DNA from 3 places in the Streptomyces sp. NBC_01077 genome. Region 3 is predicted to be linked to each of the others. Evidence: riboswitches for the same ligand, from Rfam matches in the RefSeq annotation. Region 3 holds a riboswitch; each other region holds the start of a gene.
The links. A riboswitch is a leader RNA that binds a small molecule or an ion and turns the genes downstream of it on or off. The one in region 3 is predicted to bind cyclic di-AMP.

Region 1 (4,023 bases), 3.7 Mb from region 3:
GGGACGGGCGCGCTGCTCGACGTGACCGGGTGGTCGGCGGCGCCGTGGCTGGCGCTGTGCGCGGTGGGGCTCGTGTGTGCGGCGGCCATGGCTCTCCTGGCGAGGGGCGGGCGGCTGGCGGAGGGGGCGGGCACGGACTGAGCCGGCCACGGCCCCTCCACGCGCGCGTGGCCGGGTCCGGCGCGCGCCTGGCCTGGCCCCGCCCCGTGCGTGCCCGCCCCGCCCGCGTCCGTACGCCAGTCGGCCCCGTGGGAGTCGCCGCCCGGTACGGCGGCGGCCACCCTGGGAGGGCGCGGTACGGTCCGCGGCCGGAACGGACCGGGCAGGAGAGCACAGGTGGGGCACCCCCTAGGAGCGGTCGGCGGGCGGCGGGGCGGCGACCGCCGTCGCCCGTACGGGGGCGCCCGGAGGTTCATCCGGGCGCTGCCGCCGCTGATCATCGTGGGTGGTGTCGTCTTCGACGTCCTGACGCCGCCCAAGTACAGCGCGGCGCCGATGTTCTCCGCCGCCCCGCTGATCGCGGCACCGTTCTTCTCCACCCTCACGACGCTGCTCACCGGGATCGCGGCCGTCCTCGCCTCCGTCGGGCTGCACATCTACAACGGCACTGCGACCGAGATCCCGTCGCTCACCGAGTTCCTGACCGTGCTCACGGTCGCCGTGCTCGCCGTGCTCATCAACCGGGTCGTCCTCCGCAGCGGCGAGCGGCTCGCCTCCGCGCGGGTCATCGCGGAGACCGCGCAGAAGGCGGTGCTGCCGACGCCCGCCGAGCGGATCGGCGGGCTGCAGTGCGCGGCACGGTACGAGGCGGCGCAGGCGGACGCGTTCATCGGCGGCGACCTGTTCGCCGTCCAGGACACCCCCTACGGGGTGCGCCTCGTGGTCGGCGACGTCCGGGGCAAGGGGATGGACGCGGTCGAGGCCGTGGCCGTCGTCATCGGGGCGTTCCGGGAGGCGGCCGAGCAGGAGCGGAGTCTGGAGGGCGTGGCGCAGCGCCTCGAACGGGCCCTCGCCCGGGAGGGCACCCGCCGGACCGGGCTCGACGCCTTCGAGGGGTTCACCACGGCCGTCCTCGCCGAGATCCCGCGCGGTGACGGCGGCGGCACCTTCGACGGTTTCGTACGGGTCGTCAACCGCGGGCACCCGCCCCCGCTGATGCTGTTCGGGGACGGGCGCCTGGACATGCTGGAGCCGGGCGAGCCGGCGCTGCCGCTCGGCATGGGCGATCTGGCGGCGTGGCCGGACCGGGCCGAGGCGCGGCCGTACCCGCCGGGCGCGACGCTGCTGTTCTACACCGACGGCCTCTCGGAGGCGCGGAACGCGGAGGGCGTCTTCTACGACCCGGGGGAGCGGCTCGCGGGGCGGATCTTCCCGGGCCCCGAGGAACTCCTCGACGCGCTCGTGGACGACGTACGGCTGCACACGGGGGGCGGGTCGACGGACGACATGGCACTGCTCGCACTGAGCCGTCCCGCGACGGGGCAGCCGGAGCGGCGCCGGACGATGCCGGTGGTGCCGCCGGAGCCCGGTCACCGGCCGTAGTCGCGAGGTGTCACTGCGATAACAATTGACATAACGTCAGATCGCCGGGGTTTCGCCGCCCCTTGTTGAAGGGGGGTCAACTCGGACCATTCCCTATCAATTCAATGAATGATCAAGAGGAACAGCTTGGAATCGGGACCCCCTGTCTATTAACGTTCGATAACGCAGCGCGGTCGTCCCAGCCGTCGCAAGAGGCGGCACCGTGCGCACGCGCCGAATCCTGAAAAGGAACCGGGGAACCACTACTTGGGGTGAATCGGGCCCTTCGCACCTGTGCGACGAGCCCGTAGGAGACCTTCCTGCTCCGAACCCGTCAGCTAACCCGGTAGGCGAGAAGGAAGGAAAGGAGCGCGCCTTCGTGGCGTCCAACACTCCCGCACCCGAAGCCCCCTTCGATGCCTTCGGTGGTGGTGCGGGTCCCGCCGCCCCGGACACCGAGTGGAACCCCACCGAGGGCTCCCTCCGCGCCGAGAGCCGCTCCGGCGGCCGGCACCGTGTCGTCAAGCAGCGCTCCAACTTCGCCCGTTCCTCCACCGTCCTCGGCGTCGGTGTGATCGCCGCCGTCGGCGCGGGCGGCCTCGCCACCGCGCAGGAGAGGCCCCCGGTCGCGATATCGCTCCCCGACCTCCCGGACCTCAACCTGCCGGACGCCCACGACCTCCCCGGCGTCGGCGACCTCCTCCCCGAGGAGCACCAGGAGACGGTCAGCGCGGCCCGCGCCAACCCGAACCCGCTCACCGTCGAGACGTACGCCGTGCTCGACGACGAGCAGGGCACGAACACCCAGGTCGAGCAGGCGGTCCTGAACGGCCAGGACGGCCGGGCCACCATGGTCGCGACCGGCGCCGGCGACGCGGGCGAGGCGCTGCGCGCCCGCATCCTCCAGCAGGCCGAGCAGCAGCAGGCCTCCGCCGACGCCGCCGACAAGGCCGCGGCGGAGAAGGCGGCCGCCGAGAAGGCGGCCGCGGAGGCCGCGGCCAAGGCCGACGCGGCGGAGAAGGCGGCCGCCGAGGCGAAGGCCAAGGCCGAGGCGGAAGCCAAGGCGAAGGCGGAGGCCGAGGCCAAGGCGAAGGCCGAGGCGGCGGCAGAGGCCGAGCGCCTCGCCAAGCTCGCCGCGAGCTACTCGCTGCCGCTCTCCTCGTACAGCCTCAGCGCCACCTACATGCAGTCCGGCTCGATGTGGTCCTCCGGCTACCACACCGGCCTCGACTTCGCCGCTCCCACCGGCACCCCGCTCAAGGCGGTCCACGGCGGCACCGTCAAGTCGGCGGGCTGGTCCGGCTCGTACGGCTACCGGGTCGTCCTGGAGCTGGAGGACGGCACCGAGGTCTGGTACGCCCACATGTCGTCCATGACGGTCGCCGCGGGCCAGACCGTGGGCACCGGCGAGACGATCGGCCGCGTCGGCGCCACCGGCAACGTCACCGGTGCCCACCTCCACATGGAGGTGCACACGCCCGGCGGCTCCGGCCTCGACCCGGCGGAGTGGCTCCGCTCCAAGGGCCTGAGCCTGTAACACCGGGCACGCCCGTCACACCGGGAACGCCTGCAACGCCGGGGTGCCTGTCTCGCCGGGCACGCCTGCAACGCCCGGGTGCCCGTCACACCGGGCACGCCCGTCACGCGGTACGGAATAGGCCAGGCGGCCCGGAGGGTTGTGTCGATCATGACCTCCCTCCGCCCGCTGGGCTCCTCCGATCTGCACGTCTTCCCGCTCGCCCTGGGCGGCAACGTCTTCGGCTGGACCGCCGATGAGGCCCAGTCCTTCGCCGTCCTCGACGCCTACACCGCCGCCGGCGGCAACTTCGTCGACTCCGCCGACGTCTACTCCGCCTGGGCCGAGGGCAACGAGGGCGGCGAGTCCGAGACCGTCATCGGCCGCTGGCTCGCCTCTCGCGGCAACCGCTCTGATGTCGTCGTCGCCACCAAGGTCGGCGCCCACCCCCACTTCAAGGGGCTGTCCGCCACCACCATCAAGGCGGCCGCGGAAGAGTCGCTGCGCCGCCTCGGCACCGACTACATCGACCTCTACTACACGCACTTCGACGACGAGTCGGTCCCCGTCGAGGAGATCGTCACCGCCCTCGACCAGCTCGTGAAGGACGGCACGGTGCGGGCCGTCGCCGCCTCCAACATCTCCCCGGAGCGGCTGCGCGCCTCCCTCGACTTCGCCGAGACCGAGGGCCTCGCCCGTTACGTGGCCCTCCAGCCGCACTACAACCTGGTCTCCCGCGACACCTACGAGGGCCCGCTCCTGGAGACCGTCGAGCGGGCCGGGCTCTCCGCCGTCCCGTACTACGGCCTCGCCTCCGGCTTCCTCACCGGCAAGTACCGCCCGGGCACCACCGTGGACAGCGCCCGCGCGGCCGGAGCCGGCGGGCACCTGGAAACCGAGCGGGGCCGGGCCGTGCTCTCCGCGCTCGACACGGTCGCCGAGGCGCACGGGGCGGAACTCGCCACCGTCGCCCTCGCCTGGCTCGC
Region 2 (4,023 bases), 4.7 Mb from region 3:
CGAATACGGCTACGTTCCCCGTCAGCTCAGTTCGTCAACTTGGTTGAGTAACTCGACCCGGTCCGACAACTCGGCCCGTCATCACAGCCGTCACGCGAAAGGCGCTCCTATGCGTTCCGGGAACGGACGACACCGTCGCCCCCGTCAGGCCCCCGCAATCGTCGTCGCCGCGGGCGTGACCGGATCCGCCATGGCGCTGCCGCTGCTCGCCACCGGATCCGCCTCCGCCGCCGACGCCGCCACCTGGGACCGGGTCGCCGAGTGCGAGTCCGGCGGCCAGTGGAGTGCCAACTTCGGCAACGGCATGTACGGCGGCCTCCAGTTCACCCAGGACAGCTGGGAGCGGAACGGCGGCCTGGCGTACGCGCCCAGCCCCGACCTGGCCAGTCGCGGCCAGCAGATCGCGGTGGCCGAGAAGGCCCTCGCCAAGGGCTCCACCGAGTGGGCCACCTGCGCGCCGATCGCCGGCCTGACGAACGACGGCACGTCGCCCGGCGTGGACCCCGGCCCCACGAGCATCCCCAAGGCCCCCACGGGGCCGGTCGCCGAGTCGAACCGGACCTCGGGGCTTCCGGGGGCCTCGACGGGCTCCACCGCCTCCGGCGGGGCCACGAAGAAGGCCACGGGGACGGTCTCGCCGACCGCTCCCGTCACGCCCGCCGCGTCCGCCACGCCCGTCTCGCCGACCGCTCCCGTCACGTCGACCACCCCGGCGAGCCCTCCCGCGTCGACCGACCCCGGCGACGCGACCGTGCCCACCACCCCGGGCACGCCCGATGCATCGGTCACCCCGGGTGCTCCGGGGACGCCCACCACGCCCGGCGTGCCGGAGGACGGCGCGTCGCCGACCACTCCCGGAAGCGGGAAGCACCGGGGCGACGCCGCCCCGGAGGAAAGCGGCAACTCGGACAGTTCGGCAGAATCAGGTCGACACGCCTCATCTGATAGCAAGGTGACCGGAAAGCCCCTGGAGAAGCCGTCGACTGACGCTTCGAAGGAATCGGACGCAACGGACAGTCAGGGCAACTCGGGCGCGTATCTCGTGCAGCCCGGCGACAGCCTGTCCGACATTGCACAGGAGAACGAACTCCCCGGAGGCTGGACCGCCCTCTACGATGCCAACCGGCAGACCGTGGGCATCGATCCGGACCTCATCCTTCCTGGTCAGAGCCTCGACCTGACGAACGGTTCGCCCATCGCGGCCGAGTGATTCAGGGGCGTATGTCCGGTTATAGGCAAGTGAGACATGGGTCTCTTCGCCCCAACTGGCGTGTCACGCCCGCAAACTTTGCTCCCGTCACCTCTCACCTGCACAAACACCCCCCACCGGAAGGCAAGTAGGGGCGAAATTTCCGCAATATGCCTCTTTGAACTTCCGGTGGGTCTGTGTCTACGGTCGTCACCGCTCGCCACCGCGGGCCCCGTCGACCGAAACGCCGAATCCTGCCGTCGGCCGATGGGAATTGTCGTCGCGTAAGCGCCGAAGGCAGGAGCGGGGGACCCAAGGTAAGTGCCGGCCCCGGCCGTTGAGACAGACGGCCGACGATCGGCTTGGGGTGAAGCCGCGTGCTAGGACACGCGGCCGGGCAACTCATTGGCCCGAACCCGACAGCTCACCTCGTAGGCGTCGGTGAGGAGAATCTCCATGCTGTTTTCCGGCAAGGGCAAACACCGTCGTCCCTCCAAGGCCACCCAGGTCGTCACGCTCGTCGGCGTCACCGGTGTCGCCGTCGCCGCCCCGCTGATGACCGCGGGCACCGCCTCGGCCGCCACGGTCTCCGAGTGGGACCGCGTCGCCCAGTGCGAGTCCGGCGGCGACTGGTCCATCAACACGGGCAACGGCTTCTACGGCGGCCTGCAGTTCACGCCGTCCACGTGGGCCGCCTTCGGTGGCACCGCGTACGCCCCGAACGCCCACCAGGCCACGAAGGCCCAGCAGATCGCCATCGGCGAGAAGGTCCTCGCGGGCCAGGGCAAGGGCGCCTGGCCGTCCTGTGGTGTGGGCCTCTCCAGCGCCTCGCCCGAGAGTGCCGCCGAGAGCGCGCCGCAGCAGAGCGCCCCGCAGCCGGAGCGGAAGGCCGAGCAGCCGACCACCCGCAGCGAGCAGCGCCAGGCCCCGAAGCAGACCACGCAGCAGGCCGCGCCCAAGGCCGCCGCGAAGAAGACCGTCACCACCCCGACCGGCAAGAAGGTCAAGAAGGGTGACGGCGAGTACAAGGTCAAGGCCGGCGACACCCTCAGCAAGATCGCTCAGGCGCACGGCGTCAAGGGCGGCTGGGCCAAGCTCTTCGAGCTGAACAAGGACGTCGTCGAGAACGCCGACCTCATCTACCCGGGCCAGCAGCTTCACCTGAAGTGAGCCCGGCGGCCCGCGTGAGTCCGGCGGCTCACGCGGCCCCTCCGACCCTCCCGCGGTGACCACCCCGGACCGGCGCGCCCATCCCCCGTGCGCACCGGTCCGGGGTTCCCCCGTTTCGAGCCCCACGCGTGGGCACCGACCGATGGACCTCGTGGTTACCGCCCGGTAGATACGGGGTCCTTCGTCCCGAGATGCATGCCCTTGGGTCCTTTTTCGTCCCAGCGGGCGGGCGCCAGGCCGACCGGAGCCCCTGAGCCGGTTAGGCTCTTGTCGCAAGGCCGAGCGACCCTGCACCGACCTTGCGTCACATCCAGCGTCACATCCCAAAAAGGAGATGCTCGTGCCGTCCATCGACGTCGTCGTAGCCCGGGAAATCCTGGACTCCCGAGGCAACCCCACGGTCGAGGTCGAGGTCGGCCTCGACGACGGCAGCACCGGTCGTGCTGCTGTTCCGTCCGGCGCCTCCACCGGTGCGTTCGAGGCCATCGAGCTTCGCGACGGTGACCCGAACCGCTACCTGGGCAAGGGTGTCGAGAAGGCCGTCCTCGCCGTCATCGAGCAGATCGGCCCGGAGCTCGTCGGCTACGACGCCACCGAGCAGCGCCTGATCGACCAGGCCATGTTCGACCTGGACGCCACGGAGAACAAGGGCTCGCTCGGCGCCAACGCCATCCTCGGCGTCTCCCTCGCCGTCGCGCACGCCGCGTCCGAGGCCTCGGACCTCCCGCTCTTCCGCTACCTCGGCGGCCCGAACGCGCACCTGCTGCCCGTTCCGATGATGAACATCCTCAACGGTGGGTCGCACGCCGACTCCAACGTGGACATCCAGGAGTTCATGATCGCCCCGATCGGCGCGGAGTCCTTCTCCGAGGCCCTCCGCTGGGGTGCCGAGATCTACCACACGCTCAAGGGCGTGCTGAAGCGCAAGGGCCTCTCCACCGGCCTCGGCGACGAGGGCGGCTTCGCCCCGAACCTCGAGTCGAACCGCGCGGCCCTCGACCTCATCATCGAGGCCATCAAGGAGGCCGGCTACACCCCGGGCTCCGACGTCGCGCTCGCGCTCGACGTCGCCGCGTCCGAGTTCTACAAGGACGGCAAGTACGAGTTCGAGGGCAAGTCCCGCTCGGCCGCCGAGATGACCGAGTACTACGAGGAGCTCGTCTCCGCGTACCCGATGGTCTCCATCGAGGACCCGCTGTACGAGGACGACTGGGCCGGCTGGAAGGTCCTCACCGACAAGCTGGGCGCCAAGGTCCAGATCGTCGGCGACGACCTCTTCGTCACCAACCCGGAGCGCCTGGCCCGTGGCATCGAGGAGGGCACCGCGAACGCCCTCCTGGTCAAGGTCAACCAGATCGGCTCGCTGACCGAGACCCTCGACGCCGTCGAGCTCGCCCAGCGCAGCGGCTTCAAGTGCATGATGTCCCACCGCTCCGGCGAGACCGAGGACGTCACCATCGCCGACCTCGCGGTCGCGGTGAACTGCGGCCAGATCAAGACCGGCGCCCCGGCCCGCTCGGACCGCGTCGCCAAGTACAACCAGCTGCTGCGCATCGAGGAGATCCTCGACGACGCCGCGGTCTACGCCGGCCGCAGCGCCTTCCCGCGCTTCAAGGGCTGATCTTCAAGGGCTGAGCCTCACCGCAGGGCAGCTTCCGTACGTC
Region 3 (4,023 bases):
ACGGAGTGGCTCGCCGAGCAGCCCGAGAGCGACGGCCTCCCGCTCGGCTACTTCGGCGCCAGTACGGGAGCGGCCGCCGCGCTGTGGGCGGCGGGCGAACCGGAGTCGTCCGTGGCCGCCGTCGTCTCACGCGGTGGTCGACCGGACCTCGCGGCCGACCACCTGGCCAGGGTCGAGGCGCCGACGCTCCTCGTGGTCGGAGGCGCGGACGCGCTGGTCCTGGACCTCAACCGGCGGGCCGAGTCGCTTCTGCGCTGCGAGAGCCGGCTGGACGTCGTGGAGGGCGCCACGCACCTCTTCGAGGAGCCGGGTGCCCTGGAGGAGGTGGCGGAACTCGCCACCTCCTGGTTCACCGGGCACTTCCGGGTCAGTAGGCCCCGTTGACGTTGTCGATGGAGCCGTAGCGGTCGGCCGCGTAGTTGCAGGCGGCGGTGATGTTGGCGACCGGGTCGAACAGGTCCATCGACGTGCCGGGCACGTGATAGGCGAGGAAGGTCGGCTCGATGACCTGGAGCAGGCCCTTCGACGGGGTGCCGGCCACGGCGTTGGAGTCCCAGAGGTTGATGGCCTGGGGGTTGCCGGAGGACTCACGCATGACGTTGCGGTGGATCCCCTCGTACGAACCGGGGATGCCGCGCAGGGCCATGATGTCCAGCGACTGCCGGATCCAGCCGTCGAGGTTGTTCGCGTACTGGGTGGCGGCGACGGGAGCGGCCTGGACCGGAGCGGCGGCGGCGGGAGCGGCGGCCGAGGCACCGGTGTTGGTGGCGACGGCCGGGGTGGCGGTCCGGCGCTCGGAGCGGTTCGCCCGTTCGGTCGTGGCGGCCTTCTTCGCCTGCGCGGGGGCGGCCTTCACGGAATCCCGACGAAGCGTCAGTTCAAGACCTGGATGAATAAGTGACGGATTGTCACCCACGGTGCTCTTGTTGGCCCGGTAAAGACCCTTCCAGCCGCCCTGAATTCCCTTCTTCTGGGCGATGAGGGAAAGCGAGTCACCACTGACGACCGTGTAGGTGCGCGCGGCGGCCGGGGCTGCGGGAGCCTTGGCGAGGGCCTTCGCGGCGACCGGAGCGGCGGGCGCGGTGACGGCCTTGGCGGCGATTTCCGGGGCTCCGGAAACGGGTGCGGCGCCGGCCACGGCCGGGGCGATCAGCGGGAGGGCAAGAGCGGCTCCGCCCGTGCCGACCAGCGCGAGTCCACGGGAGACGGGGCGGCGGCGGGGGCGGCGGTGCTTACCGTGAGCAGGCATGACGGATTCCTCTCCGGCGCCTTCGGGGTGAGCTGTCGGGTTCGGACTGGAGATGTCCGGCCGCGCGCACGCGGCTTCACCCCGAGCCGTTCCGGATTCCGGGCCGGCGTATTCGTGGGTCCCCCGCTCCTGCCGTCGGGTGAAAGGGAGGTATTTCGAGCGGTGGCAGGATTCGGCGATCCGCTCGAATGGAGGCGACCGTAGGCCAGTAATGCGACGGAGAACAAGAGGACCGGAGTCGCGGACCCGGTAAATGGATCACAGAATTCATGGAATTCAAGATCGACCGTACGGCGGACCCGTCGAACTTCCTTGTCCGGCACGGCATGCGCGGACTTCGATCACCGGGGTGTCTCCGGGGAAGTGAGTCGCATCACCAGGTGTTCAATGTCCGAATATGCACTGTAATTCTGTTAATGGGGGAGTAGCGAAGAAAGCCCCATCGGTGGGGTGGGCACTCAAGGGCAAAAGTCGCAAAGCCGACATTCGTCATGAAAGATGGAGTGACCCCGACCGAGGAGCCGCCCGGATGCCGCCTTCCGCCTCCCTGCTCAACCCCGATGCCCTCGACCGCGAGGCCGCCGCCCTCTACGAGAGCGCCACCTGGCAGCGCATCGTCACGGACTGGACCGCCCCTACCGTGCCCGACGACACGGATCCGGGTACGGAGGGCTGGCGTGACCTGCTCACCGTTCCGGTGGACCGGCTCGTCGCCGATGCGCTCGACGCGCTGCCGCCGCCCCTTCCCGCCGAGCGCCGGTTTCCCGGCCGGATCGGAGCCGTCCTGCCCGACCGGCTGCACGCCTGGCGTCGCATCGGCCGGCCTGAGCTGCGCCCCTCGGTCCACCTCGGCTACGCGCGCCTCGTCCTGACGGAGTGGGGCTGGCAGAACGCCCCGTACAAGCTGCGCGACGCGCGCGGGGCCCGGTGCGTCTGCGGTGCGCTTCTCGCCGCCCACCGGCTCGGCTACGGCAGCGCGACGACCATGAACGAGGCGGCCGCCTGGATCATGACCGAGCTCCGGTCACGGGGGTGGGGCGAGCTGATCGGGCCGTGGAACCGGGCCCCGGGCCGTACGGCCGCCGACGCGGTGGCCCTCCTCGACGCGACGAGCCGGCGTGCGGCGCACGCCGGCCACTGACGACCGCCGACACCGCTCCGAGGTGCCGCACGCGGACCGTTCACGGACTGACCCGGGTGCGGGGATCATCCGGTGATGCTCGGCGCCCCGTTCTCGATGTGCCCGGTGTACCGGCGCGACCAGGTGCCGTCGATGTCGGCGAGGATCGTGAAGTCGTACCAGCCGTTGTTGTAGGCGACCGCGTTGAAGAAGTCCTCACGCGTGGAGCCGGCCGGGACCGTGTAGGTCCAGGGGCCGTCCGTGCGGTAGGCGTTCGAGCGGATCGTGAAGGTCACCGGTCCGGCCGAGGTGTTGCTCAGCTTGAACCACAGGGCCGTCCGGCCCGTCCCCGCCTCCGTCGCGAACCGGGACGTCACCTCGATGGCCTTGCCGGCCTTGGCGGCGTCCCCGATGAACCGGCGCAGGAAGCGGTTGGGGCCCATCATCGAGATGTCGTACTTGCCGGACCCCGACCCCAGGCCGATGTTGAAGTAGTCGGTGGCCGTGCCGCCCGCGTCGACCGTGTACTGCCAGGCGGCCGTGTCGCGGTGCTGGTGCGGGTGGATGGAGAAGTGCGCCGCCCGCTTGGCCTCGGTTCCCTGGTTCGTCATCGAGAACCAGGCGAGGATCTTGCCCGCGGCCCCGAACTCGAAGCGGTCGAGGTTGCCGTTCACCTGGTACGGCAGTGCGCGGGCCGGCCGGGTGCCGGGCTCCTGCCCGGGCTGGGCGTTGTTCTGGGGGGCCGGGTTCGGCAGCGGACCGCAGGTCGACTGGCCGATGACCTTCGACGTGGAGGGGAGGCCGGCCGGTACTCCGTACACCGGGTGGGCGAAGTCGAAGACTCCGGTCAGATCGCCCGTCACCTTCCGCCGCCAGGCACTGATGTTGGGGCAGGCGGCCGGTGTGCCGAGGGCTGTCGTCCAGCTCTCCATGAAGCGCAGGACCGAGGTGTGGTCGAAGACCTCCGAGCTCACCCAGCCACCCCGGGTCCACGGGGACATGACAATCATCGGGACGCGGAAGCCCAGACCGATCGGCACGCCGTCGAGGTACTCGCCCGGGGTGCCCGGGGGAGCGACGGGCGGCGGCACATGGTCGAAGAAGCCGTCGTTCTCGTCGTAGTTGAGGAACAGCACGGTCGAGTCGAACACCTCGGCGTCGGCGGCGAGCGCGCGGTGGACGAGATCCACGAAGTGCGCGCCGTCCCCGGGCGGCGCGTACGGGTGCTCCGAGAACGCCTCGCTCGCCACCACCCACGACACCTGGGGCAGTGTGCCCGCGACGACATCGGCGCGGATCGCGGCGGCGATGTCGTCCGGGGTCGAGCCCGTGACCTTGGGTACCGAGCCCATGCCGCGGTCGTACAGCGGGTCGCCCGGCCGCGCGTCGGTGAACTTCTTGAAGTACGCGAGGCCGTTGTCGCCGTAGTTGTCCTGGGCGTTCTGGTAGACCTTCCAGCTCACCCCGGCCCGCTGGAGCGCCTCGGCGTACGTCTCCCACGTGAGGCCCGACTCGTCGCCGCCGTCCTTGCTGGAGCCGTCGATCTTCCCGCTCCACAGGAAGGTGCGGTTGGGGCCGGTGGCGCTCAGCGTCGAGCAGAAGTATGCGTCGCAGATCGTGTAGTGGTCGGCGAGCGCGTGGTGGAAGGGGATGT

Region 1: it holds a riboswitch for cyclic di-AMP, as region 3 does, so the genes downstream of both, OG462_RS23545 (M23 family metallopeptidase) here and OG462_RS39755 (transglycosylase SLT domain-containing protein) in region 3, are expected to answer to the same signal.
Region 2: it holds a riboswitch for cyclic di-AMP, as region 3 does, so the genes downstream of both, OG462_RS18575 (transglycosylase family protein) here and OG462_RS39755 (transglycosylase SLT domain-containing protein) in region 3, are expected to answer to the same signal.

The regions. Positions count from the first base shown of each region.
Region 1 is NZ_CP108669.1:5,215,872-5,219,894, forward strand. It holds gene OG462_RS23535 (MFS transporter) at 1-141, shown strand, start outside; gene OG462_RS23540 (PP2C family protein-serine/threonine phosphatase) at 337-1,542, shown strand; cyclic di-AMP (ydaO/yuaA leader) riboswitch at 1,744-1,889, shown strand; gene OG462_RS23545 (M23 family metallopeptidase) at 1,901-3,058, shown strand; gene OG462_RS23550 (aldo/keto reductase) at 3,209-4,023, shown strand, end outside.
Region 2 is NZ_CP108669.1:4,175,329-4,179,351, reverse strand. It holds gene OG462_RS18580 (transglycosylase family protein) at 110-1,210, shown strand; cyclic di-AMP (ydaO/yuaA leader) riboswitch at 1,469-1,642, shown strand; gene OG462_RS18575 (transglycosylase family protein) at 1,646-2,359, shown strand; gene eno (phosphopyruvate hydratase) at 2,694-3,980, shown strand.
Region 3 is NZ_CP108669.1:8,873,858-8,877,880, forward strand. It holds gene OG462_RS39750 (phosphoribosyltransferase family protein) at 1-384, shown strand, start outside; gene OG462_RS39755 (transglycosylase SLT domain-containing protein) at 368-1,249, opposite strand; cyclic di-AMP (ydaO/yuaA leader) riboswitch at 1,254-1,437, opposite strand; gene OG462_RS39760 (hypothetical protein) at 1,779-2,390, shown strand; gene OG462_RS39765 (phosphocholine-specific phospholipase C) at 2,456-4,023, opposite strand, start outside.